One region of the Halopseudomonas sp. 4NH20-0008 genome, then DNA from elsewhere that is predicted to be linked to it. Evidence: predicted binding sites of a transcription regulator. Region 1 holds the regulator's gene; each other region holds the start of a gene.
What was found. The regulator FliA, encoded in region 1, starts transcription of late flagellar genes. The targets are predictions, from matches to a motif close to CTAAAGTTTNNNNNNNNNNNGCCGNTAA.
Positions count from the first base shown of each region.

Region 2: a site for FliA is predicted at 1,436-1,463, ahead of flgM (flagellar biosynthesis anti-sigma factor FlgM). Genes of this name have one in related genera too.
Region 3: a site for FliA is predicted at 1,739-1,766, ahead of AC27HQ_RS14820 (methyl-accepting chemotaxis protein). Genes of this name have one in related genera too.
Region 4: a site for FliA is predicted at 1,561-1,588, ahead of AC27HQ_RS04615 (flagellin N-terminal helical domain-containing protein). Genes of this name have one in related genera too.

Region 1 covers NZ_BAAJMD010000012.1:51,327-57,173, reverse strand. Annotated here, with positions in the region: gene flhA (flagellar biosynthesis protein FlhA) at 1-347, shown strand, start outside; gene flhF (flagellar biosynthesis GTPase FlhF) at 399-1,757, shown strand; gene fleN (flagellar synthesis regulator FleN) at 1,789-2,616, shown strand; gene AC27HQ_RS12745 (RNA polymerase sigma factor FliA) at 2,613-3,350, shown strand; gene AC27HQ_RS12740 (chemotaxis response regulator CheY) at 3,544-3,921, shown strand; gene AC27HQ_RS12735 (protein phosphatase CheZ) at 3,943-4,737, shown strand; gene AC27HQ_RS12730 (chemotaxis protein CheA) at 4,765-5,847, shown strand, end outside.
Region 2 covers NZ_BAAJMD010000006.1:135,536-141,382, forward strand. Annotated here, with positions in the region: gene AC27HQ_RS07990 (chemotaxis protein CheV) at 1-530, opposite strand, end outside; gene flgA (flagellar basal body P-ring formation chaperone FlgA) at 647-1,360, shown strand; gene flgM (flagellar biosynthesis anti-sigma factor FlgM) at 1,502-1,822, shown strand; gene AC27HQ_RS08005 (flagella synthesis protein FlgN) at 1,875-2,336, shown strand; gene AC27HQ_RS08010 (flagellar brake protein) at 2,416-3,165, shown strand; gene AC27HQ_RS08015 (MFS transporter) at 3,182-4,507, opposite strand; gene AC27HQ_RS08020 (DUF4197 domain-containing protein) at 4,674-5,351, shown strand; tRNA gene AC27HQ_RS08025 (tRNA-Arg) at 5,385-5,461, opposite strand; gene AC27HQ_RS08030 (Arc family DNA-binding protein) at 5,810-5,847, shown strand, end outside.
Region 3 covers NZ_BAAJMD010000016.1:51,652-57,498, forward strand. Annotated here, with positions in the region: gene AC27HQ_RS14820 (methyl-accepting chemotaxis protein) at 1-1,652, opposite strand, end outside; tRNA gene AC27HQ_RS14825 (tRNA-Sec) at 1,855-1,949, opposite strand; gene apbC (iron-sulfur cluster carrier protein ApbC) at 2,126-3,220, shown strand; gene dcd (dCTP deaminase) at 3,307-3,873, shown strand; gene AC27HQ_RS14840 (hypothetical protein) at 3,987-4,202, shown strand; gene AC27HQ_RS14845 (TorF family putative porin) at 4,300-5,010, opposite strand; gene AC27HQ_RS14850 (GNAT family N-acetyltransferase) at 5,245-5,691, opposite strand; gene AC27HQ_RS14855 (universal stress protein) at 5,754-5,847, shown strand, end outside.
Region 4 covers NZ_BAAJMD010000003.1:185,045-190,891, reverse strand. Annotated here, with positions in the region: gene AC27HQ_RS04615 (flagellin N-terminal helical domain-containing protein) at 1-1,477, opposite strand, end outside; gene AC27HQ_RS04610 (SDR family NAD(P)-dependent oxidoreductase) at 1,717-2,571, opposite strand; gene AC27HQ_RS04605 (substrate-binding periplasmic protein) at 2,775-4,013, shown strand; gene AC27HQ_RS04600 (PA0061/PA0062 family lipoprotein) at 4,013-4,444, shown strand; gene AC27HQ_RS04595 (hydroxypyruvate isomerase family protein) at 4,451-5,236, opposite strand; gene AC27HQ_RS04590 (putative selenate ABC transporter substrate-binding protein) at 5,380-5,847, shown strand, end outside.

The DNA.
Region 1 (5,847 bases):
CAATCGTGCAAAGCATTGTCGGGCTTGACTCCGAGCTGCCTGTGATCACCTTGGAGCCGAGGTTGGAACAGATATTGCTACAGAGTATTCAGAAGGCCGGGCAGGGTGGTGATGACGGCGTTATGCTCGAACCGGGCATGGCCGAAAAACTCCAGCGCTCTCTGGCCGATGCGGTGCAGCGGCAGGAGTTGCAAGGCAAGCCGGCGATTTTGCTGGTAGCCGGTCCGATCCGCGGCATGATGGCCAAATTTGTACGCTATGCGGCCCCTGGCGCCCATGTGTTGTCCTACCAGGAAATACCGGACAGCAAGCAGGTCACCATAGTCGCTACCGTAGGCCAGAGTTAATCCAACCTCTGATAAAGGGGCGGTCAGATGAATGAGCAAGGTGGGTCAGCCATGAAGGTAAAACGTTTCTTTGCCGCCGATATGCGTCAGGCAATGAAGTTGGTCAGAGACGAGCTGGGCGGTGATGCCTCGATCATTGCCAATCGGCGCGTCGCTGGCGGCGTGGAACTGACCGCCGCCCTCGACTTTGACGCTCCGCGCCTGACGCCGCCGACGCCTGGCCTGGATCTGGAGCTGAGAAAAACCCAGGAACGCATTGTAACTGCCCAGGCTCAATTGGCCGTTGGCGAACAGATGTCAGGTGGCCCCAAGGTCAACCGTCAGTTGTTTGGCGACACCATGCGTCAGGCGGTTGAATCAGGATCCAGCGTGGCCCGTGATCTGCTGGAACGCCTGAACAGCGAAGAATCACAGCCGGTTAACGGCGCGGTCCAGGCTCAGCCTGCGGCGCGCGGGTATGCGGCAGCTGCCGAGGCGGGCAGCATCAGTGACATGCGCGCCGAGATTGCAGGTCTGCGGGAGATGCTCGAGGCGCAACTAGGCAGCCTGAGCTGGGGGCAGATGCATCAAACCCAACCGCGTCAGGCCAGTCTCTGGCGTCGCCTGACGCAGCTTGGTTTTCCGGCTGAGCTGAGTCAGCAACTGCTGCGCCTGGTCGACAACGAGCCCAACACCAAACAGGCTTGGCGCATGCTGCTGGCCCACCTGGCCCACAGCCTGCCGGTCATGCGTGATGAATTGATCGAGCGTGGCGGTGTCGTGGCGCTGGTCGGGCCGACCGGGGCTGGCAAGACCACAACCCTGGGCAAGCTGGCCGCCCGCTACGTGCTCAAGCACGGTAGCCAGCATGTGGCCCTGGTTACCATGGATACCTACCGAATTGGTGCCCACGAACAACTGCGTACCCTGGGTCGGATTCTGAATGTGCCGGTGCGGGTGGTGGACGAGCAGAACAGCCTGGCTGATGTGCTGCGCGAATTTTCCGGTAAGCGCTTGGTGTTGGTGGATACTGCAGGCCTGCAAGCTCAGGACCCGCATCTGCACAGCCAGCTCAGTGAATTGGCTGCGCTGGGCCAAAAGGTCAGCAAGTTGCTGGTTTTGGCTGCCACAAGTCAATACCAGGTTCTGAAAGCCGCCTATCATACATATAAGCGCTGTGGTCTTGACGCTTGCGTATTGACCAAGGTGGATGAGGCGGCAACACTGGGCGAGGCATTGGGGCTGGCTATGCAGCAGGGTTTGCCGGTAGCCTATCTGGCAGATGGCCAGCGTATCCCTGATGATATCGCCTGTGGCGTTGGTCATCAGTTGGTCAGTCGGGCCGTTACCCTGGCTGGAAACGAGCCACCGGCCGATCAGGACATGGCAGACGTGTTTGCCGGTATACTCCATAATCAGCGTGCAAGCTGATTCACAAACGATAATAAGGTAATCAACGCAGATGGGTAGCAAACATCCGGTTCAGGTTATCGCAGTTACCGGCGGCAAAGGTGGCATCGGCAAGACCAACGTCTCGGTCAACCTGGGTCTGGCCTTGGCCGAGCTGGGGCGTCGCGTTGTGTTGCTGGATGCCGACCTTGGCCTGGCCAATGTTGATGTGCTGCTGGGTATCAAGCCCAAAGCCACCTTGGCCGACGTGCTCGAAGGCACCTGTGAACTGCGTGATGTGATGATCACTGGCCCGGGCGGGATGCGTATTGTTCCGGCGGCCTCCGGTGCCGCCACCATGGTCAACCTCAACCCCCAGCAGCATGCGGGCCTGATTCAGGCATTCAGTGATATTGGTGACAATATCGATGTGCTGATTGTCGATACGGCCGCAGGCATTGGCGACTCGGTGGTCAGTTTCGTCCGTGCTGCCCAGGAAGTGCTGGTGGTGGTATGCGATGAGCCCACCTCGATTACCGATGCCTATGCGCTGATCAAGCTGCTCAATCGGGATTATGGCATGACCCGTTTCCGGGTTTTGGCTAACATGGTGCATACACCGCAGGAAGGTCGCACAGTCTTTGCTAAACTGACCAAGGTAACTGACCGATTTCTGGATGTGGCGCTGCAGTATGTGGGTGCCGTGCCCTACGACGAGAATGTTCGCAAGGCCGTACAAAAACAGCGGGCTGTGTATGAAGCCTTCCCGCGTAGCAAGGCGTCCATGGCTATTCGAGCCATAGCCCAGAAAGTCGATGCGTGGCCTTTGCCGGCCAACCCACGCGGGCATCTGGAGTTTTTTGTCGAACGCCTTGTCCAGCAGACAGGAACGGGCCTATGACGCAGGCCGCAGCCGGGGTAAGCATGTATACACGCGCACAATGTTCATCTGAACATCAGGACCAGCTGGTTGCCCAGTTTGCCCCCCTGGTGAAGCGTATTGCCTACCATCTGCTGGGCCGCCTGCCTGCTAGTGTGCAAGTTGATGATCTGATTCAGGCTGGCATGATTGGCCTGCTGGAAGCTTCGCGAAAATTCGATAATGGCAAGGGTGCCAGTTTTGAAACCTATGCCGGCATCCGCATTCGTGGTGCCATGCTTGACGAGGTGCGCAAGGGTGACTGGGCGCCCCGTTCGGTTCATCGTAACACCCGCATGGTGTCTGACGCGGTCAGAGCGGTCGAGTCGCGCCTGGGACGGGATGCTAAAGATCACGAGATTGCGGCCGAACTTGAGATGAGCCTTGAAGATTATTATGCGATTCTCAACGATACTGCCGGCAGCAAGTTGTTCAGCTTTGACGACCTGCTCGAGAGCGGCGCTCGTGCCGATGCTCACAGTGATGAAGAACCTTTTCAAGGCATGCAGGACGAGCGTTTCAGAGCGGCTTTGGTTGAGGCGATAGAAGGTTTGCCAGAACGCGAAAGGCTGCTGCTGTCGCTGTACTATGAGGAAGAGTTGAATCTCAAGGAGATTGGCGCGGTATTGGGCGTCAGCGAGTCAAGAGTCAGCCAGTTGCACAGCCAATGTGCCGCCAGGCTGCGTTCAAGACTGTCAGGATGGCATAACGATTGATTTTGTTGCCAGCATCCGGACAATGCCCGGTTGGCCTGGAAAATAAGCATTGCATGTCAGATGGGGCAGCGCCGCGCTGCCGCTGCGGTTACACTGGCATCAGCGGGATCTGAAGGCTTGTTTGGCCAGTAGGTTAACGGGGTGTGTGACAGCACTCTTCCTGGTGTGTACGGAGGTCGACTTGGACAAGAACATGAAAATCCTCATCGTGGATGATTTCTCGACGATGAGACGCATTATCAAGAACCTGCTGCGGGATCTTGGCTTCACCAATACCGCCGAGGCTGATGACGGCAATACCGCATTGCCGATGTTGCAGAGCGGCAGTTTCGACTTCCTGGTTACTGACTGGAACATGCCGGGCATGAGCGGCATTGACCTGTTGCGCGCTGTGCGTGCCGACGAACGTCTGAAGCATTTGCCTGTTCTCATGGTGACGGCTGAGGCCAAGCGCGATCAGATCATTGAAGCGGCTCAGGCCGGAGTCAATGGCTACGTGGTCAAACCTTTTACCGCCCAGGCGTTGAAAGAAAAGATCGAAAAGATTTTTGAGCGCGTCCAGGCCAAATGACAACACACCGGGGTACAGGTTATGGCACTAAGTAAGGATCCCGGCCAGGCAACCGCTCAGGAATTTGAACATTCCCTGAAAGACAACGCGCGGCAACTGGTCGATTATCTGGAGCAAGGTCATTATGGTGAGGCCATTCTGGTCATTCATGCCATCAACCAGGCACGTGATCGCGGTCTCTACCATGAGGTCGGACAACTGACCCGCGCATTGCACAACGCCATTGTCAATTTTCAGATCGATACCACCCACGCACTGGGCGACGAAAACGAAACCTCCAAGATTTCTGATGCATCAGACCGCCTTGATTATGTGGTGCAGCTGACCGACAAGGCCGCCAATCGCACTATGGATCTGGTGGAAAGCAGTGCCCCCATCGTTTCGGCCCTGGGCCAGGAAGCCAGCGTGCTGCGTGCTGACTGGGAGCGCCTGCAGCGCCGTGAAATGGCCGCGGGCGAATTCCGTGATCTGTACCGTCGTATCGGTGAGTTCCTTGAGAAAACCGAAACCTCGAGCACTGAAGTCAGCGCACAACTCAACGATATTCTGATGGCGCAGGATTACCAGGACCTTACAGGCCAGGTGATCAAACGTGTTATTACCTTGGTCCATGATGTTGAAGAAAGTCTGGTGAACCTGGTTCGCATGGCGGGACATGTGGACCGCATGGCCGGGATTGCTCATGCCGAAGAGCCGGTCGAAGCGAAAAAAACTTCACCCAGGGGTGAAGGTCCGCAGATTCATGCCGATACAAGAGAAGACGTAGTATCCGGACAGGACGAAGTGGACGATCTTCTCTCCAGTCTGGGCTTCTAACAACAAGCGCGACCCGGGAGTGGATGCATGAGTTTTGATGCGGATGAGGAAATTCTTCAAGACTTTCTGGTAGAAGCCGGCGAGATTCTCGAGCTGTTGTCTGAACAGCTGGTCGAGCTGGAGAATCGTCCCGATGACATGAATCTGCTCAACGCTATTTTTCGCGGCTTCCACACGGTAAAAGGCGGAGCAGGATTCCTGCAGCTGGATGCCCTGGTTGGTTGCTGCCATATAGCCGAAAACGTTTTCGATATTCTGCGCAAGGGTGAGCGCAAAGTCGATTCAGAGCTGATGGATGTCGTCCTTCAGGCCCTCGACAGTGTTAATGAAATGTTCAGCCAGGTGCGCGAGGGTGAAGAGCCCCGTCCTGCAGACCCCGCTTTGCTTGAAGCACTTGCTCGCCTTGCCCACCCTGCATCCGATGACCCTGCGCCGGCCGATCCAGTCGCCCAACCAACCGCAAGTGCAGTTGCGAACCCGTCAGACCAGCCCGTTGCCGAGGGTGATATCACCGATGACGAGTTCGAGAAGTTACTCGATGCCCTGCATGGATCCGAGAACGAGTCAGCCGCACCCGCGACGGCGGGCAGCGATGACGAGATTACCGATGACGAGTTTGAGGCGCTGCTGGACCAGTTGCATGGAACCACTGCAGTCGAGTCAGTCGTTGCTGAACCTGCTCCCGAGCGCGTCAGCGATGAAATTAATGACGATGAATTCGAGGCCCTGCTGGATCAACTGCATGGCAAGGGCGCTGCGCCCGGCTTGAAAGCCGATGAGGCACCCTCTGCGCCATCAGATCCGGCGATCAATAGCGATGATGCGCATATAACCGATGATGAGTTTGAAGCCCTGCTGGACCAGCTGCATGGTTCAGGAAAGGCTCCAGGCAAGGACAGCAGCCCTGCTGCTGTAACCTCTGGTACTAAGCCCGCAGTGGCTGACGCCAAGCCCAAAGCGCCTGAAAAAGCCAAGCCCAAAGCCGCTCCTGAACCCAGCCAAAAAGCCCTTGCCGTTCCTGACCCGGCCACTGCGCCTGGCGGACTCGAGGCCGCCGCGCCCGAAACCACCGTACGTGTGGATACCGCTCGGTTGGACGAGATCATGAAC
Region 2 (5,847 bases), on a different contig from region 1:
TGAGCCTCGACCTGGGTCTGCTGGTCAATGACGCCGTCTGAAATGGTCTCTACCGTAGGTACAACCTCAGCGAGGATCTTCTCAACATCGATGATTTCCACCATCATGTCGTCCACGCGGGTGACGGCCGTCAGGTAATGGTCACGACCGGTCCCCCTTGGCGGCGGGTGGATCTCTGACCAATTCATGTTGACGATGCGCTCAACCGAACGTACCAGAAAGCCCTGAACCCGGTAATTGTACTCAGTGATAATCACAAAGGCCGTGGACAGATCTTCCAGCCCGGGCCCACCGGTTGCCTTGTTCAAGTCGATTATGGGCAAGGTACCACCACGAATGTGTGCCACGCCTCGGACAACCGGATTCAAGCGCGGCAACAGGGTCAGTTTGGGGCATTGCAACACCTCCTTGACCTTGAAAACGTTGATACCATAAAGCTGCGAACCGGAAAGCCGGAAAAGCAAGAGTTCAAGGCGATTCTGGCCTACCAACTGGGTTCTCTGGTTGACCGAATCCATTACGCCAGCCATAGGAAGCTCCTCATGATTGCTGGGAAAGCGGCACGCATTTTGCTGCTGATTAAGGAAAGCGTCTGTCAAAGACATTATTTTGACAAACCAAACCAAAGGTCATCAGGGTTAATTGTATGCGTTTTCTCACAGGGTGCGCGGTCTTACCGATATTTTTTTGCGCCGGCCTTTCAGCCAACCCGCTGATCGAACAGCTTATCGGCACGACAGAGCACTTTCTTGAGCAGGAAATACAAGACTATCTTGCCAACAGCGGGCGTGATGCTCGTCATCAGATCCAGGTTAATCGTCTGGATCCACGATTACGCCTACCGCTCTGCCCTGAACAATCCCTGAATGCCAGCCTGGAGAGCCCTGCTGAACCCGTCGGAAGGGTCACAGTGCGGATCAGCTGCGAGAGTCCGGCGGTAAGATGGCGCCTGTTTGTTCCAGCACAGGTCAGCCTGTTCCAATCCGTTCTCGTTCTTACCCGTCCTTTACCGCGACACAGTCTCGTCAGTCCTGAGGATATCGCCATGCTGGAACGTGATGTCGGCTTGCTGGGCAATGCCTATTTGACAGACCCACAACAGGTTGTCGGCATGCGACTGAGACGACAGCTTGGCGCCGACAGTGTGCTGGCACCCAATGCGCTTGAACAGGACGAAGTGGTCAAGCGTGGCGACAAGGTTGTCATTAGCGCAAACAATCGCCAGATAGACGTACGCATGCCCGGTGAAGCGCTGGAAAGCGGGAATACTGGCAGCCAAATTCGGGTGCGCAACAGCCGTTCCGGGCGGGTTATCTCGGCCCGGGTTCTAGGTCCAGGGCAGGTAGAAGTGGCTCTGTGAAAATGCCCCTGACATGGGGTAAACTAGACTCTGTGAGCCATATAGCAAATGTGTATTGGTTCACACTATTTTTTTCTAAAGTTTCTGGCCTGCCTGCCGTTATAGAGTTCAGTAAAACATTCAGGTTCTGAGGAAAACAGAATGGTTATCGACTTCAACGCATCCAATAGCAGCAACGGCGCCAGCCGCAGCGCGCAGACTGGTGCAAATAACGGCAAACGCGATGCAGTGGAAGCCCCGCGTGCGACAGCACAATCCGAGGCGCCTTCCCCGCCACCCCGTGATGGCGGTGTAACACTCAGCAGTCAGGCCCAGCAAATTCAAACCATTGAAGAACGCCTGCGCGATCTGCCCGTTGTTGACAATGAGCGTGTCGCCCAATTGCGCCAGGCCATCAGCGAAGGTACCTACCAGGCTGACAGCAGCAAAATAGCTGACAAGCTGCTGGCTCTGGAAGAGTAATCCGGATTACCATCCGGAGACTTTGCTTAACCTGTTAAAGCGGAGCATCCGGATGGAACAGTTTGAACAACTCTTTGCCAACGCCAGCCAGAACTGTCTGGACTTTGCTGATCTGCTAGACAGAGAAAGGGATTTTCTGATTGCCCGGGATATGGCAAGCCTGGAAGTTCTTTTGGCCGAAAAGGCCCCTCTGATCAACACGCTGACTGAACACGACCAACTCATCTCTCGACTGTGCAAGGAACATGGCATGCTTCCCGGGCCTGATCTGGAGCAATGGGTTCTTACCCACGCCAGTGACACCGCCAAACAGCAGTTTCAATCCTTCAAAGATGCACTCGAGCGCTGCAACAGTGCCAACGAACGCAATGCCCGACTGGTCAGACACAATCAACAGGCTACCGGCCACCTGCTGGATCTTCTGCGCAATCAAGGCGAGTCCAGTCAGCATGTCTATGACAGTCAAGGCATCACCAGCCGAGGCTCAAACAATCGAAGCTTGAGCAAGGCTTGAATGGATGCCAAAATGCCATCTTATGGCAGCCCCCCCTTATCCTTCTCAGTGTTGAGAGCTCCGTGATTGAGAACGCATAGTGTCCAGGTTATTTGAACAAGAAGCCGGCCCGCAGGCGCCTCGAGAAGTCCACTCGCCGGTAGAGATTTTTTCTCTATTACGTAACCTGCATCTGGCCCGTGAGCAGCTCAGCATCACTTTTACTGATCGTTCTCAGAAATTTCAAAGCTTCATAATCAAGCTGGATAATGACAGCAAGCACATCTGGCTGGATGAAATGATACCCAGGGAAGGTGATCGCTTCGCAACCCAGGGCGAGTCCATGCGCATTGATGCCTGGCGTGAGGGTGTGCATATCCGCTGGGACTGTCCCGGCCTGGAAAAAGTCATGCTGGATGACATGCCCGCTTACATGGCCAAGTTGCCAACCGAGCTTATCTACCATCAGAAGCGTGGCGCCTATCGCGCAGCGATCCGCCGCAGCCTTGTGGTAGGCGTACAACTAGTCCATGGCAAAAAGACGCTGTCTGCTGAAGGGAGCATGATCGATATTTCCGCGACCGGCTGCAAAGGTCGCTTCAAAGGAGACTGTCGCACCCTGCTGACCCCAGGCGATGTATTCGAATCCTGTCAACTTGATCTGCCGGATATCGGCCAGGTGGCGGTTGAAATCGAGATTCGCCATGCCGTATTTGATGAGGGTGCAGACGAAACCCAGGTTGGCTTGCGCTTTCGCCAGATCAGCGCCCTGGCGCAGCGTCAGGTTGATCGCTTCGTCAATCATCTGCAACGCGAAGCACGACGACTGGAAAAAGAAGACCTGTTCTGAACCCGCCAGACTGATGCTATCCAGGACGGTGATCGTCCTGATCTTCATCGTTTTGTGACTGGACAACCGCATACTGGTCCATCTCGTCGCGCATATGCTCCTCAACCATTTCCTCGTCAACCCGTGGATCCAGCGCCGCTGCCAAGGGTGAACTGGCCAGGTTACCGGCTGCTGGCATGAACTGTATCGGCGCATCGTCTACCAGGTGATCACCTGTGACCGTTTCCGGTCTGACTTTAATTACCAGTATCAAGCTGCAGCAGGCCATGAAGACATAGAGCATGCTCGCATTCAGCACCTTCATGACCAACGAGCCAAGCAAGGGTCCAATGCTGGCGCCAAGACCAAAGGTCACCAGCAACATCGCCGAGAGGGCAACCCGGTCTGCCGGATCCACGTGGTCATTCGCCAAGGCCACGGCAAGTGGATACAGAGTAAAGGCCAGAACACCAAACACAGCAGTGAGTACCAACAAGCCAATGCCGGTCATACCGCCAACCGCAATTAACAGCATGACGGCGACCAAGATCAAGGCACTGACCTGAATCATCCGACTACGATCCATCCGGTCCGATAACCAGCCGACTGGCCACTGCGCGATCAAACCAGCAACAATGGTTATGGCCATAAACACACCAATGTCGGCGTTCTCCAGTCCCATCCCGGTAGCAAAAACCGGCGCCAAACCATAGAAAGCACCAAGCAGTAAACCCGACACCAATGCGGTAGTGAGGGCCTGGGGAATTCGACTGAGGAACAGGCGGATTTTCATTGGCGCCGGATGCAGAGGCGCCGGATGCAGTCGCCGGGTCAGTGCAACGGGCACGAGGCACAGGGAAAAACACATGGATACCAACAGCAATTGGCGAATATCCAGATCAGGCATCAGCATCAACACACCCTGACCCAACGCCAGCCCCAGATAGGTAACCGCCATATAGCTGGCAAATACCATCCCACGCTGGTGGCTTTCGGCCTGCTCATTCAACCAGCTCTCAAGCACCATGTACTGACACATCATCGCCATACCCACCAGCACGCGCAGGAGCAACCAGAATTCCACACTGGGTATGAGACCATGTCCAAGCACCGAGGCTGTAACCAGCCCAGCACTGGCGACAAAAGCACGAATGTGACCGACGCGTGCTATCAATCTGTGACCAAGGGAAGCACCCAGCACCAGACCCGCGTAGTAACCACTCATCAACAAACCAATCCAGATCTCACTGACCCCTTCTGCGGTCAATCGCAGACCGAGATAGGTACTCAACAAACCGCTACCCAGCAGCATCAGCAGGGTTGCGAAATACAGCGAAGAAAAGGCAAACAGACTTCCGGGCATTCAAACTCCGTCACAGCTAAAAGGCATTGTTGTCTTACAGGAACAACAACAATAGGACAGCAATGTTACGCGAACTGCACTAACGACAACACCCGTTCGTCAGTCTGAAACAGAAGCATACTGGCTGTGCTATGGTTATTTGATCAACAATTCTATGGATTGACTCATGCTTCGGATACTCGCATTTGCCTGCCTGCTACTGACACCCATGCTTGCCGCATCCCAGTCGCTGGCCAACCTGACCCAGCAAGAGACCAGTAACGGGCTCAAGGACGCATTGATCCAAGGCGCCAACAGCGCTGTGCAACAGCTCGGCAGGCCCGGAGGTTTCAGCAACGACCCGCAACGCCGCATCAGTCTTCCGGGGCACCTGGGAACTGCAGCAAGAACCATGAAAATGATGGGCATGGGTGCACAGGTCACGCAGTTGGAAAACAGCATGAACTTGGCGGCCGAGGCGGCCGTACCCAATGCCCAAACCTTGCTGGTCCAGGCGATTCAGAACATGACCCTGAGCGATGCCCGCAGCATCCTGTCCGGGCCGCAGGACAGCGCTACGCGGTATCTGGATAGCAGCAGCAGGCCTGCACTGCGAACCGCCCTGCTGCCTGTGGTCAGCGAAGCGACAGCACAGGTCGGGCTGGCTCAACAATACAACCAGTTTGCAGGACAGGCCGCGCGCTATGGCGCAATTCAGTCTCAGGATGTCAGCATAGAAAGCTATGTCACCGAACAGGCGCTGAATGGCCTTTTTGCGATCATGGCAGAGCAGGAAGCTGAGATCAGAAACGACCCGGCAGCAGCAGCGACCAGCTTGGCGAAAAAGGTATTCGGCGCACTCTGATGTGCGCTGTGCGCGGAGTGGCTTAGGCAAAAATGGTGCGCGAGCCCGGATTCGAACCGGGGACCTACCGCTTAGGAGGCGGTCGCTCTATCCAGCTGAGCTACAAGCGCACAGGGAACTTGCCAGCCGATAAACCCTCATAGAGGGGTAGGCATTGCAGGCGCCGGAATCATAACTGATGCGGACGCTACTTGACCACCTTGGTTAAACCGGTAGCCAGATCATTGCAATACGCCATCTGTCGGAAATACGTCACAAAAACGAGCCATAATTCCGTCATATACTGCCCAAGTGCTACAAAACCAAGTATAAGTTAGCTTTAAGCCTTGCTAACAGAGCGCGTCACGCATCAACGAGGCTTTAGGCGATGCCTTAAGCTATACTGGCAAACAGGGTGTCTGGCAGATTTCAATTGGCCAGTATCGATTTTATTCTCACAAGCGATTAATGTTGCCCATATGAAAACTGCAACCCAACATTACACCAGCCGTACCGC
Region 3 (5,847 bases), on a different contig from region 1:
CCTTGAACGATAACCGGCACAAACATCACAAAGACAATGGTGCTGGTGCCCGGCAGGACGTAGGTGCCCATGCCGACATGGGTACATTTGTTGAGGTTTTCCAGATCAATGCCCTTGGCGACAAAGCGCATGTGCACGCTTTTCGCGGCGTCCACCGCCGGGTCGCCGGTCAGCGGCTGTGAGGTTGCAGTGCGGCTGGCGGCCAGATAGCCATGGCTGTCTACCGGCAGCATATACAGCACGCCATCCTTGCCCTGGGTATCCCATTCGTCCAGCAACGGCTGCATCAGTTTCTGGTAGGCGACGGCCCAGCTGACATTGTGCTTGGGCGGATTGGTGTTGGGGATCAGTGAATAGTTGCGGTCAAAGATATTCACGCCCTGTTCCTGCAACTGCTGCAGTTTGCCGGAGATAATCTTGCTGCGTGACATCAGCAGGTCGGTTGCCCTTTCCAGGTTACCCTGGCCGAGCCGGAAACGGCTCAATTCTTCAAGTACCTTGTTGGTATTGTCTCGCTGGGCATCGGCCTGGGTAAAGCTGTCCTTCATGCGCTGGCTGATGGTCAGACTCAACTCACGGATGGCGCTGCCGTGCTCATGGGTTTCGCTGTTGGTGACTGTCAGCTGCTCGAGGGCGCTGCTGACCATCAGCAGGTCATCATTGCTGCGCTGAAAGTCCTCGACCATTTGCACAAACTGTTCGGCGGCGGTACTGACGGCCGTGCCGGCGCTGTCGGATTGCGCCTGCATGCTCTGGGTCTGCTTGTCGGCTCCGTCCATGGCCTTGAGCATTTGCTCCATCAGCTCGCCAATCTGGCTGGCGGCGGTGCCAACCTTGATCGACAGGTTGCGTACCTCATCAGCGACCACGGCAAAGCCGCGGCCTTGCTCGCCCGCGCGGGCGGCTTCAATCGCCGCATTCAGGGCCAGCATGTTGGTCTGGGCAGAGAAATCCTGGACTGTGGCGAGAATATTGCGGATTTGTCCTGAGGTATTGCCCAGCGCGTTGATGTTCTCCTTGAAACCGGCCATGGCTTCACTGATGTGCTGCATCTGTACGCGGGCTTCCGTGAGTTGTTCACGTGAGATCTTGGCAACATCGAGGTTGCGCGTGGTCATGCCGGCTATGCCGCTGGTCCGTGCAGTAATGTCATGCAGAGCGCTGGTGGTCTGATCGCTGGCCTGGAAGATCAGCTCAGAGAGACTTTGTTGTTTGCTTGCGTCGCGCGCGGCCTGCTCGGCCAGGAGCCGGTTATGGGCGGAGGAGTGGGCGACGCGCAGGCTGAGTTGCTGGAAGCCGCTCATTAGCTCACGCAGGCGGCCGGCAAAGGCGTCAAATTGCGTGAGGCTGGGATTCAGTTGTTGAGCCGAGGACTCGTCGGTGGTCAGGTCGATCTGTTCGGCATTGGCCCGCTTGAGACGGTTCAACAAGGTGCCACCCTCGCCAGGGGCGCTGCGCATCAGCCAGGGCAGGGCCAGAATCACTGGTGCGGCAATCAGCGACAATACAAAGAGCGTCCCTTCAGCCAGCCACAGCAGTGCGCCAATAAAGAACAGTTGGCAAAGCATGAGTACCAGGATCAACGCATTGCCGCCCGGCGCGGGCAAGGGTGATGCCTTTTCCAGGGTCTTGGGGTGCAGCTGCATATTCATACTTACCTCGGCGCAGGGATAACACAGATTTATTGTTGTAGGGTGCTGGGCGATCCTTGCCTCACTTCTTATGCCGCTCTTGCAGGTTATCGGCACTGATGGCGAATTGCTAAAGGCTTATCGAGCCAATGTATACGCCATACTGGCTTTTGACGTCAAAAAAAAGCCGATTGAACCGGTTTCAGGGCAAGTGTAGTTGATGTGGCGGAAGGGAATAGGAGTCGAACCTACCAGACACGCCCTGCGCATCTCACCGGGTTTGAAATCCGGGCGCCCCACCGGGAACGATGCCCTTCCGTGTTGCTACGCTACCACAGGGGCAGGCCGGTGCAGCCATTATCAGTGGGCTGATTGCCGCTGAATAATAGTTCGATGGGTGCCGCCCATTGCAAGATCAGGCTTTGCACTGGCAGCCCAAGCCATTAGCATGGACGGCGGTTTCAACCTCAGCCGTTTCTTATGGAATCTTCAGCATGTCTCTGATCGACCGCATTGCCCTTGAAAGCGCCCTCAGCCAGTACCGCGATCCGTACCTGCAGACCGACCTGATCAGTGCCGGTTGCCTGCGCGACTTGCAAATAGATGAAGGCAAGGTCACCGCCCGTTTTGTCCTCGGTTATGCCGCCGCCGGACTGGTGTCCGGGATAGGGCAGATGCTGACCGTTGCGGCAGAGGGTGTTGAGGGCGTTGTGTCAGCGGACATCAAGGTCAGCTGCGAGGTGGTCAAGGCGCCCGCACAGGGCAGCATCGAGGCACTGGCCAGGGTCAAGAATATTATTGCAGTGGCATCGGGCAAGGGCGGCGTCGGCAAATCCACTACGGCGGTCAATCTGGCCCTGGCGCTGGCCCGCGAAGGTGCCCGGGTGGGTGTGCTGGATGCGGATATCTATGGCCCGAGCATGGGGCTGATGCTGGGTCTACCCGAGGGCACCCGGCCCGAAGTCAAGGATCAGAAGCTCTTTATACCGCCGCGGGCCCATGGTGTGCAGGTCATGTCCATGGCCTTTCTGGTAGATGACAATACCCCGGTGGTCTGGCGTGGCCCGATGGTGTCAGGCGCGTTGATGCAGTTGCTGACCCAGACGCTCTGGGACGATCTTGATTATCTGGTGGTGGATATGCCGCCCGGCACTGGCGATATCCAGCTGACGCTGGCGCAAAAGGTGCCGGTCAGCGGTGCGGTGATTGTGACCACGCCCCAGGATCTGGCGCTGCTGGATGCGATCAAAGGCATCGAGATGTTCAACAAGGTGCATATTCCGGTGCTGGGTGTGGTCGAGAACATGGCCATTCATATCTGCTCCAACTGTGGCCATGCAGAGCACCTGTTTGGTGAAGGCGGCGGTGAACGTCTGGCCGAACAGTATGGGGTCGATCTGCTGGCATCCATGCCGCTGTCGATGATGATCCGCGAACAGGCGGATGGGGGCACACCCACTGTGGTGGCCGAGCCGGAATGTCAGATCAGCATGCTCTATCAGGATATGGCCCGGCATGTCGGTGCGCGGATTGCCGAGCGCGCCATGGCGGGTCCGCAGACGCCGACTATTCAGATCAGTGACGACTGAGGGCGGGTGCCTGTCAGGCCGGGCTTTTTTCGTTGTCGAGAACCCGTTAACATGCAACCTCTTTTTTGCACAGTTCAGGACAAACCATGAGCATCAAGTCAGACCGCTGGATACGTCGCATGTCACAGGAACACGGCATGATCGAGCCCTTTGTAGAGCGTCAGGTGCGCGGCGAAGAGGCCAGCCGGGTGATTTCCTACGGGGTCTCCAGCTACGGTTACGACGTGCGTTGTTCCAACGAGTTCAAGGTGTTCACCAATATCCATTCGGCCACCGTCGACCCCAAGCATTTTGACGAAAAGAGCTTTGTCGATGTGGTCAGCGATGTCTGTATCATTCCGCCCAACTCCTTTGCCCTGGCCCGTACCGTTGAATACTTCCGTATTCCCCGCAATGTACTGACCATCTGTCTGGGCAAGAGCACCTATGCGCGCTGCGGCATTATCGTCAACGTCACGCCGCTGGAGCCTGAATGGGAAGGGCATGTGACCCTGGAGTTTTCCAATACCACGACGCTGCCAGCGAAGATCTATGCCAACGAAGGTGTGGCACAGATGTTGTTCTTTGAGTCCGATGAGGACTGTGAAGTGTCCTACCGCGATCGTGGTGGCAAGTATCAGGGTCAGCGCGGCGTCACGCTGCCCAAGGCCTGATCAATCAGTCATAGCGGCAGGGCACTCGCCCTGCTGTTCCACCAAAGTCTAGTAGTCCCCCATGCCCCCAGGCGTCATGCTGACTGGTATTAAAGCCTGTTGGAGTAGCGCGCATGACGATCTTCAGAACACTCGGTTACTGCTTCCTGTTTATCATGGTGCCGTTGGGAGGCCTGTTGGCTGCTTTCCCTGAGGAAATAACTGCAGGGTTGTCAGCTGTACTGCCGATGGATGTGAGTCGGGGTGCGTTGGGTATCGCCTTTCTGGCTTTGGCCGCGGTGTGTATGCGTGTTGATCTGGGCATACGCCGCCGCGCTGCAGAAGCCTGACAAGCGCCCACAAAAAACCCGACTCGGCGCCGTGGAACACCTTGTCGGGTTTTTTACCGCAAGCGACTGTCAGGCGCCCAGAGGGCGCCTGATGTGATCAGAAGCTCTTGGATACAGACAGTGTGACGTTGGAGTCACAGGTGTCATCGTTTTGGTAACCAATGTCTACAGTACACTCGGTGCTGCTGATGTTGGTATCGCTGTACATCAGTGCCCAACCCAGGCCCAGAGCGTCCTTGCTGACAGTCACTGCCCAGTCGTTGTAGTCAACACCTCCGTTCTTGCTGTTGCTGTCGGCGTAGTGCAGGCTCAGACCGATGTCGTAGGGCAGGGACAGATCATAGCCGACGTAGTAGTAGTGGTTGTCGGCGTTGTTGTAGGTGTCCTTGTAACCCAGGGTGAAGCCATAGGCGCTGACGCTAGCCAGCCACTCGTACACGTCGATTGAGCTGTTACCTGGGAAGGTGTAGTTGGCCCAGCCCAGGTCGTAGCCGATGTCATCAGTGATGCTGCCGGCATAGCCAACATAGTAATCCAGCTCGATGCTGGCGCCACCGAAGTCGGTGGAATCTACGTTGGAGCCCCATGCACCAACATAGACGCCGCTTTCATGGGCGAAGTCGAGGCTGGCCTGAACGGCACCCTTGCCATCAGTCTGGGACTGGCCGCGCCAGATGTAGTCGGTTGCCAGGGTGGCGGTCATGCTGGCGTCAATAGTGCCGATCATGGTGTCAAACTCTTCAGCTTGAGTCATGTTGGCAAAACCCAGGGTGGTAGCTGCTGCGATGGCGGCTGTCAGTTTCTTCATCATTCTCTAGTACCCCATGTGTGTGATTCAAACGTAGAAAAAAATGCGTTGGCATCACTCACATAGCATTTAGCTTGCCAGTTTTTAATACTTGTTTAATTACAACGAGTTATATGTTTTTTATATGTAACGCGGGGAAAACTGCAAGGTTATAGGGCTTTTTGCTGCACCGCTGTGGTGCGTGTCGGTGTGGTCATGGTGCAACGTAACTGTCATATTCTGTGCAGCGCTCAATTAGCCCGGATTCACCAGCGCAATCAGGGTCTTGGTACGCTGGTAACGTTGCAGTCGGTCGTCCAGCGCGCGCGGCAGGTGAGTGCAGGAAATAAAGCCCTGGCGGGCATACAGGTCAGCCAGTTGTGGTTTGCAAAACAGCCAGATTGGCCCCGCATAATAACCTCGAACGGCTTGCAGCAAACGGCCTGCATGGCCCTGCTGGCGCTGATCGGGCGCGACAAACAGGCCGGTCAGCCAGTGACCCTCTGCAACAGGTTGCAGGCACAGGCAAGCGCTGATGGCGGTTCGCCGCAGGGCCCATACACTGTGTTGTGAACCGGCTTTCATGGCGCTGCCATGGCCGCGGTAGAAAGCGTTGACCAAGCCTTTTTCAGTCGGCGGCAGTTGTTCTATGTACATGTCTGGCAAGCGCGGTAGGCGTTGATGCAGGTCAATGGCTGTCACGGGAAGGCTGTCACAATGCATTATAAAGGTTCACGGCTTCGCCGATTCTAACAGGAGCACACATGCAAAACGTACTGGTTCCCTATGATGGGTCACCGAGCGCCGAGCGCGCGGTCGATTATCTGATCAACTTTGCCAAGGTTTTTCCGCAGCTCA
Region 4 (5,847 bases), on a different contig from region 1:
CGGTAGTGACAAACTGCAAGCGGCCGGCATCGACGTTTGCTCGCACCTGACCGCTCAACGTGCCGTTGCTGGCTATCTTTTGATTGAGATTGTCAGCCAGGGACTCCAGCGTAGTGTAATTCCCCGGATCAATATTGATCGTTTGCGCCGGACCACCATTGACCGAAATTGCAAAAGCCCCTGAGTCTCCAACTACCCCTTGAACCGAGGATCGGCCTGCTCCAAAGAGTGCATCAGCACCCGTGCCAGAAATAGACAAGGATTCACCAAGCAAATCCCCCGTTTGGGTAAGAGTCAAAACACCACTTTCACTACTTACCTCAAGTCGCCCGGCTAGCCCCGCATCTCCATCAATTTCGCCCTGAATATAGTTTACAAGGCTATCTATATCTCCGTAGTCCTGATCAAGGTCAATGGAAAGAGTATCACCACCAAGATCAAGTACAACTGATGCCGCGGGCGGACCGGCAACAGCGTTATTCGATTGAAGAACAGAGCCAAATGAACGCCCTCCTGCAGCGCTACTGGAAACAATAATATCAACACCCTGAAAACCTGAGCCGCTATCCACCTCCCGCAAACCAACAAAATTGCCCTCGAAAAAAGCCTCGATACTTGTAATACCGGCATTATTGATAGCAATCTGAATCGCATTGGACAGTTCGGCTGCATCGGTATAGATGTCTGAGGTACCACTAGTACTGATGGAAGGCACAAAAATATTCGCCGATGAACCGTCGGGCAACTGGTTGATCGTGATGGTGTCATTAGCTGGGAAGTCAAGAGTGGCAGGACTACCAGGCGTTACTGCCCCATCCCCTAAAAATGATGCTGCAACACCGGAATAATCCAGTCGCGCAGCTCCGGCACCCACAATCGCGGATGCTGAGCTTGGGGTGCCAACAACAAGACTGGAAGCACCGCTACCCGCCGACAATCGCGCGGAGGTCGCCTCACGGCTGGCCTTGGTCCCCAAGTCGCTAGTGCGGAAGCTATCGATCTTGACGCTGATGGTCTCGTTGGCCTGGGCGCCGACCTGGACGTTTTCGGCAAAGGCACCGTCGAACAGGGTCTTGCTGCCGAAGCGGGTGGTGGTCGAGATACGGTCCAGCTCGTTTTTCAGCTGCACCATTTCATCATTCAAGGCCTTGCGTTCGGAGTCGCCGTTGCCGCCATTGGCTGACTGCAAAGACAGGTCACGCATGCGCTGGAGAATATTGGTCGACTCTTGCAACGCGCCTTCCGCCGTCTGCGACAGTGAAACCCCATCATTGGCATTGCGCACGGCCACACCAAGACCATTGATCTGGCTGGTCAGACGGTTGGCAATTTGCAGGCCGGCGGCGTCATCCTTGGCGCTGTTGATACGCGAGCCCGAAGAAAGCCGCTCCAGCGATGTCTGAAGATTACTCGATGAGCTACCCAGATTGCGCTGGGCATTAAGTGACGCCACATTGGTATTGACCGTAAGTGACATAGACCGTACTCCAAAAATCCATTAGGACCGCACACACCACAACCAGCCGGTACGCGAAGGCTATTTATCAGCATCTGTATGGATAATCGGCTGAGCAGATTAAAACTTGAGGAGAAAACTGGATTTTTACGGTGATGGTGACGACTGCGGCACACACTGCTCATCGGCTAACGAACCTAAAAACGCCCCCTGCTTGGCTTGAAAAGGAGGGGGCGAGGCGCAACTACCTGCCGTTCAGGTTAGAACGGATTCATCGAATCAAACATGGTTTTTTCTGCGTCAGCCGCCGCGGCACGCAGCTTGATCAGGTCCTTGATCTTGCGGTGCGGGAATACATAGAACTGATTGTCCTCGACCGCCTTGAGAGTCATCTCGGCGATGTCGGCGGCCTTGATCTTGCCCTTCTCTACTGCCGCCTTGATCGCGGCGGCGCGTTCGGCTGCCACTTCCACGCGCTCCAGGGTGTCGGCCTTGTCCGCCGGACGGTTTCGGGCAGAATCATGGATGCCGGTGGGGAAAAACGCCGGACAGAGTACCGTCACACCTACGTTGTCAGCGCCCACATCACGCAGGTCCAGCGCCAGGGTTTCCGATAGAGCAACCACTGAATGCTTGGTGACGTTATAGATACCCATGCTCGGGCCGTTCAGCCAGCCAGCCGCAGACGCGACGTTGACGATATGGCCTTCACCCTGCTCGATCAGCATCGGGGTAAAAGCCTTGACGCCCCAGGCCACGCCATAGAGGTTGACGCCCATGACCCATTCCCAGTCGGCCACGGTATTCATCCAGACCGGACCACCGACGCTCACACCGGCGTTGTTGAAGATCACATGGGCGGCACCGAACTGCTGCTTGGCCAGGTCGGCAAAGGCCTGCACCTGCTCCAGTTTGGAGACATCAAGACGCATGGTCGCGGTTTGGGTGCCGGGGCTTTGCGCTTCAACCTGGCGCTGGGTTTCCTGCATGCCGGCTTCATCCACATCGCCCAGCACCAGCTTCATGCCACGGGCGGCACAACGCAGTGCCAGCTCACGCCCCAACCCACTTCCACCGCCAGTAATGGCGGCGACCTTGCCACTCAAGTTTTGCATCCGCCTGCTCTCCTGTCATTCAGCAGCCCAAAAGCAGGCCGCACATATTATAAGTTCAATGAATAGCATGCCTAACTTGCCCCGTGCCAACCATATTAATTAGTCACGGTGATCTGCCTGGATTAATCAGCACCGCATCGCGCTGCCCTTACTGAATGATCTATAGTGAATTTGATCGTCCCATGCGAAAAGGAATCGCCATTGTGAATCGGATGCATTTTGCCTGCCTGCTTTGCTGCCTTTTCACCAGCCCACTGCTGCTGGCTCGCCCAATCATACTCACCACCGACATATTTCCACCCTATCAAGTGCAGGAAGATGACCTGCTGCGCGGCAGCTCCGTAGAGGCTTTGGCATGTATTTTCAATGCTATGCAACAGCCCTTTGAAATCCGCGTGATGCCCTGGGAGCGCGCCATACACGAAGTCAGCCAGAACCGATCAGACGGCTTTTTTTCCGCCAGCAAAATGCGTCGGGCCAGTGACTTTGCCGTACTCTCCGCCCCACTGGCACTCGAGAAGTGGTACTGGTACAGCAACGCCGATGTGCGCCCTCGGCGCACCAGCACAGATCAACAACAGAATCAGCGTATTGGTGCTGTGCGCGGCAGCAATCAGGTGGCGTGGCTGCAGGAGAATAGCTATCACATCGAACAACAGGTCAGCTCCACCGAGCAGCTATTGAAGCTGCTGCAGCGCGGTCGCATCGATGCTTTCCTGGCCGACCAACGCACCCTGCGTACCGAACTGACGCGACTGCCGCTGGGCTTGCGTCCAGCCCATGACCATTTCCAGCAATACGCCAACCTGGGCGTGTACTTTTCCAGCAGACTGATCGCCGAGGAGCCCGATTTTCTTGACCGATTCAATCACGAAATATTTCACTGCCTGCCTGAACGGCATACGCTGACCGCTGAAGAACAACAGCGCCTGCTAAGCTTGCATGAGCAGCTGTTCAGCGATTGGCTGCTGCAACCTGAACTGATTACAGCGGTCATTGCCCAGAACCGCTTGCATCAGAACATGAGCATTCCGCAGGTGCTGGCCCAAGACCGCCAATGGCTTGAAGAAAATCGCAGTAACAACCGCGTGTTGATCAACAGTGTGTTGGCGCACCCATTGTCGGCCAGCTTAAAGGAGCGGCAAAACGCCAGCGCCGAATTGATTACCGAAATCATGGTCACGGATAACCTTGGTTTGAATGTCGCCATCAGTGAGGTGACAACAGACTACTGGCAAGGCGATGAAATAAAGTTTTCTGACGCCTTTTTCAGCAAAAGCACCCGCTCGGTAATCGGCCCATTGGACTATGATCAATCCGCCCAGAGTTATCAGGTGCACATCAGCAGTCAGATTCGTAATCCTGAAAATGGAGAGGTGATCGGTGTGCTGATCCTCGGCCTAGATATTCAGCAAGCGCTGAAAATACCGGAAGCTTACTGATGCGATGCACCTGGCTGCCCCTTATGCTGCTGGCCTCAGTCTTGAGTGGTTGTGCTATCAAGGACCCGAATCCTGTACCTCCGGGCCTGGCCCGCGTGCTGTTCAGCAGCGCACCCGCTGACCAACTGAGCGCCTACCGGCTTAACGGGGAACTGGTGCGCAGCCTGCACTTTGCCGACCTGACGCCCGGAGAACATAGCCTGCAGTTGCGCTATCGATTCGAGCTGCCTGGCGGCGCCAGTCTCAATGGATTTGGTGAGCCACGCTTTCGCACCTGCATAATGGCACTGGCCTATGACGACTTTGCCGCCGGCAAGCCTTACCTGGTCAGAGCCGAGCGGCGCGGCATGAGGCCTGTCGCCTGGCTGGAAAACACCGAGGGCGAACGCCTGGTTCGCGCCGATGTTCTGCGTTGCGGTCCGGGTGTGTAAAAGAACCTAAACCCAACCGCGTGAACGCCAGTCTTCGATCCAGCCAAAGTCGCCATCGACCGGACGGTACTCAGCAGCCAGCCAGCCCTTGTAACCCGCCTGTTCCAGCGCCTCGAGACCAGCGGCAAAGTCGATCTGACCGCTACCCGGCGCGCCACGGCCTGGCAGATCGGCGAACTGCACATGACCAATACGTCCAGCCAGAGCAGTCACGGCATCCGCCAGGGCGATGCCCATGCGCTGCATATGATAGAAGTCCAGCTGCGCTGACAGATTGGGATGGGCAACGCGCGTCAGCATGCTCGCCAATTCCTCCGCAGTGGCCAGTACAAACCCGGGCATATCGTGCCGGTTGATGGCCTCACAGACGACCCCGATACCCAGCTCGGCAAAGGCATTGGCCGCTGCCGCCAGATTATCCGCCAGACAATCCAGCGCCACAGCGGGCTCCAGCCCCTGCTCCAGGCATCCCGGCAGCACATTGACCCGCAGAGGCCTGACATGCTCGGCATAGGCCAGCGCCTGCTCCAGCGCGCGGGCAAAGTCGTTGCGCCGTGAGGGTACGCAGGCCAGCCCCGGGCCACCCTGTAGCAGATCCCCGGCAGGCAGATTGATCAACACCAACGGCATGCCACTGCGCTGCAACGCCTGATGCAACTCCGGGGCCGGACAGTCATAGGGAAACTGTATTTCCACGCCGGCAAAGCCCGCATGAGCAGCGGCCACAACGCGTCTGCTCAGCGGCTCGGCGGTAAACAACATTGACAGATTGGCAGCCAGCGGCCAGACCATATGCAGACTCCCATGATGACCTTTGCAATCCGCATCTTAGCCTCGTTGGTTGCAAAGTGCGTGCTACAATCGCGCCACGCCCCGTCAGGACTCGACATCCGGATGGGAGTCTTCCGCTATTGAACCGGAGAAATACCATGTCGATGATCAAAGGCCACATGGCCACTTTGGCGGGCCTGTGCCTGTCTGCTGCCTGCCTGTTTTCGTCCTTTACTGCCAGCGCCGAGCAGAGGGTTCTGCGAGTATCCGCCATACCTGATGAAGCCCCCACTGAACTGCTGCGCAAATTCGAGCCGCTCGGCGCTTACCTGGAGCAGCAATTGGGTATGCCGGTTGAGTTTCAACCCGTCTCTGACTACGCCGGCGTCGTCGAGGCTCTGGGCTCAAAACGTCTGGACCTGGCCTGGCTCGGCGGTTTTACCTTCGTTCAGGCGCGCCTGCGCACCGGCGATGCCATTCCGGTTGTACAACGCGAACAGGATGCGGTCTTTACCAGTACCTTCATTACCGCTGACCCGACCATCAACAGCCATGCCGATCTGCAGGGCAAGAGCTTTGCCTTTGGCTCGGTGTCGTCTACCTCTGGCCATCTGATGCCGCGTTTTTTCATG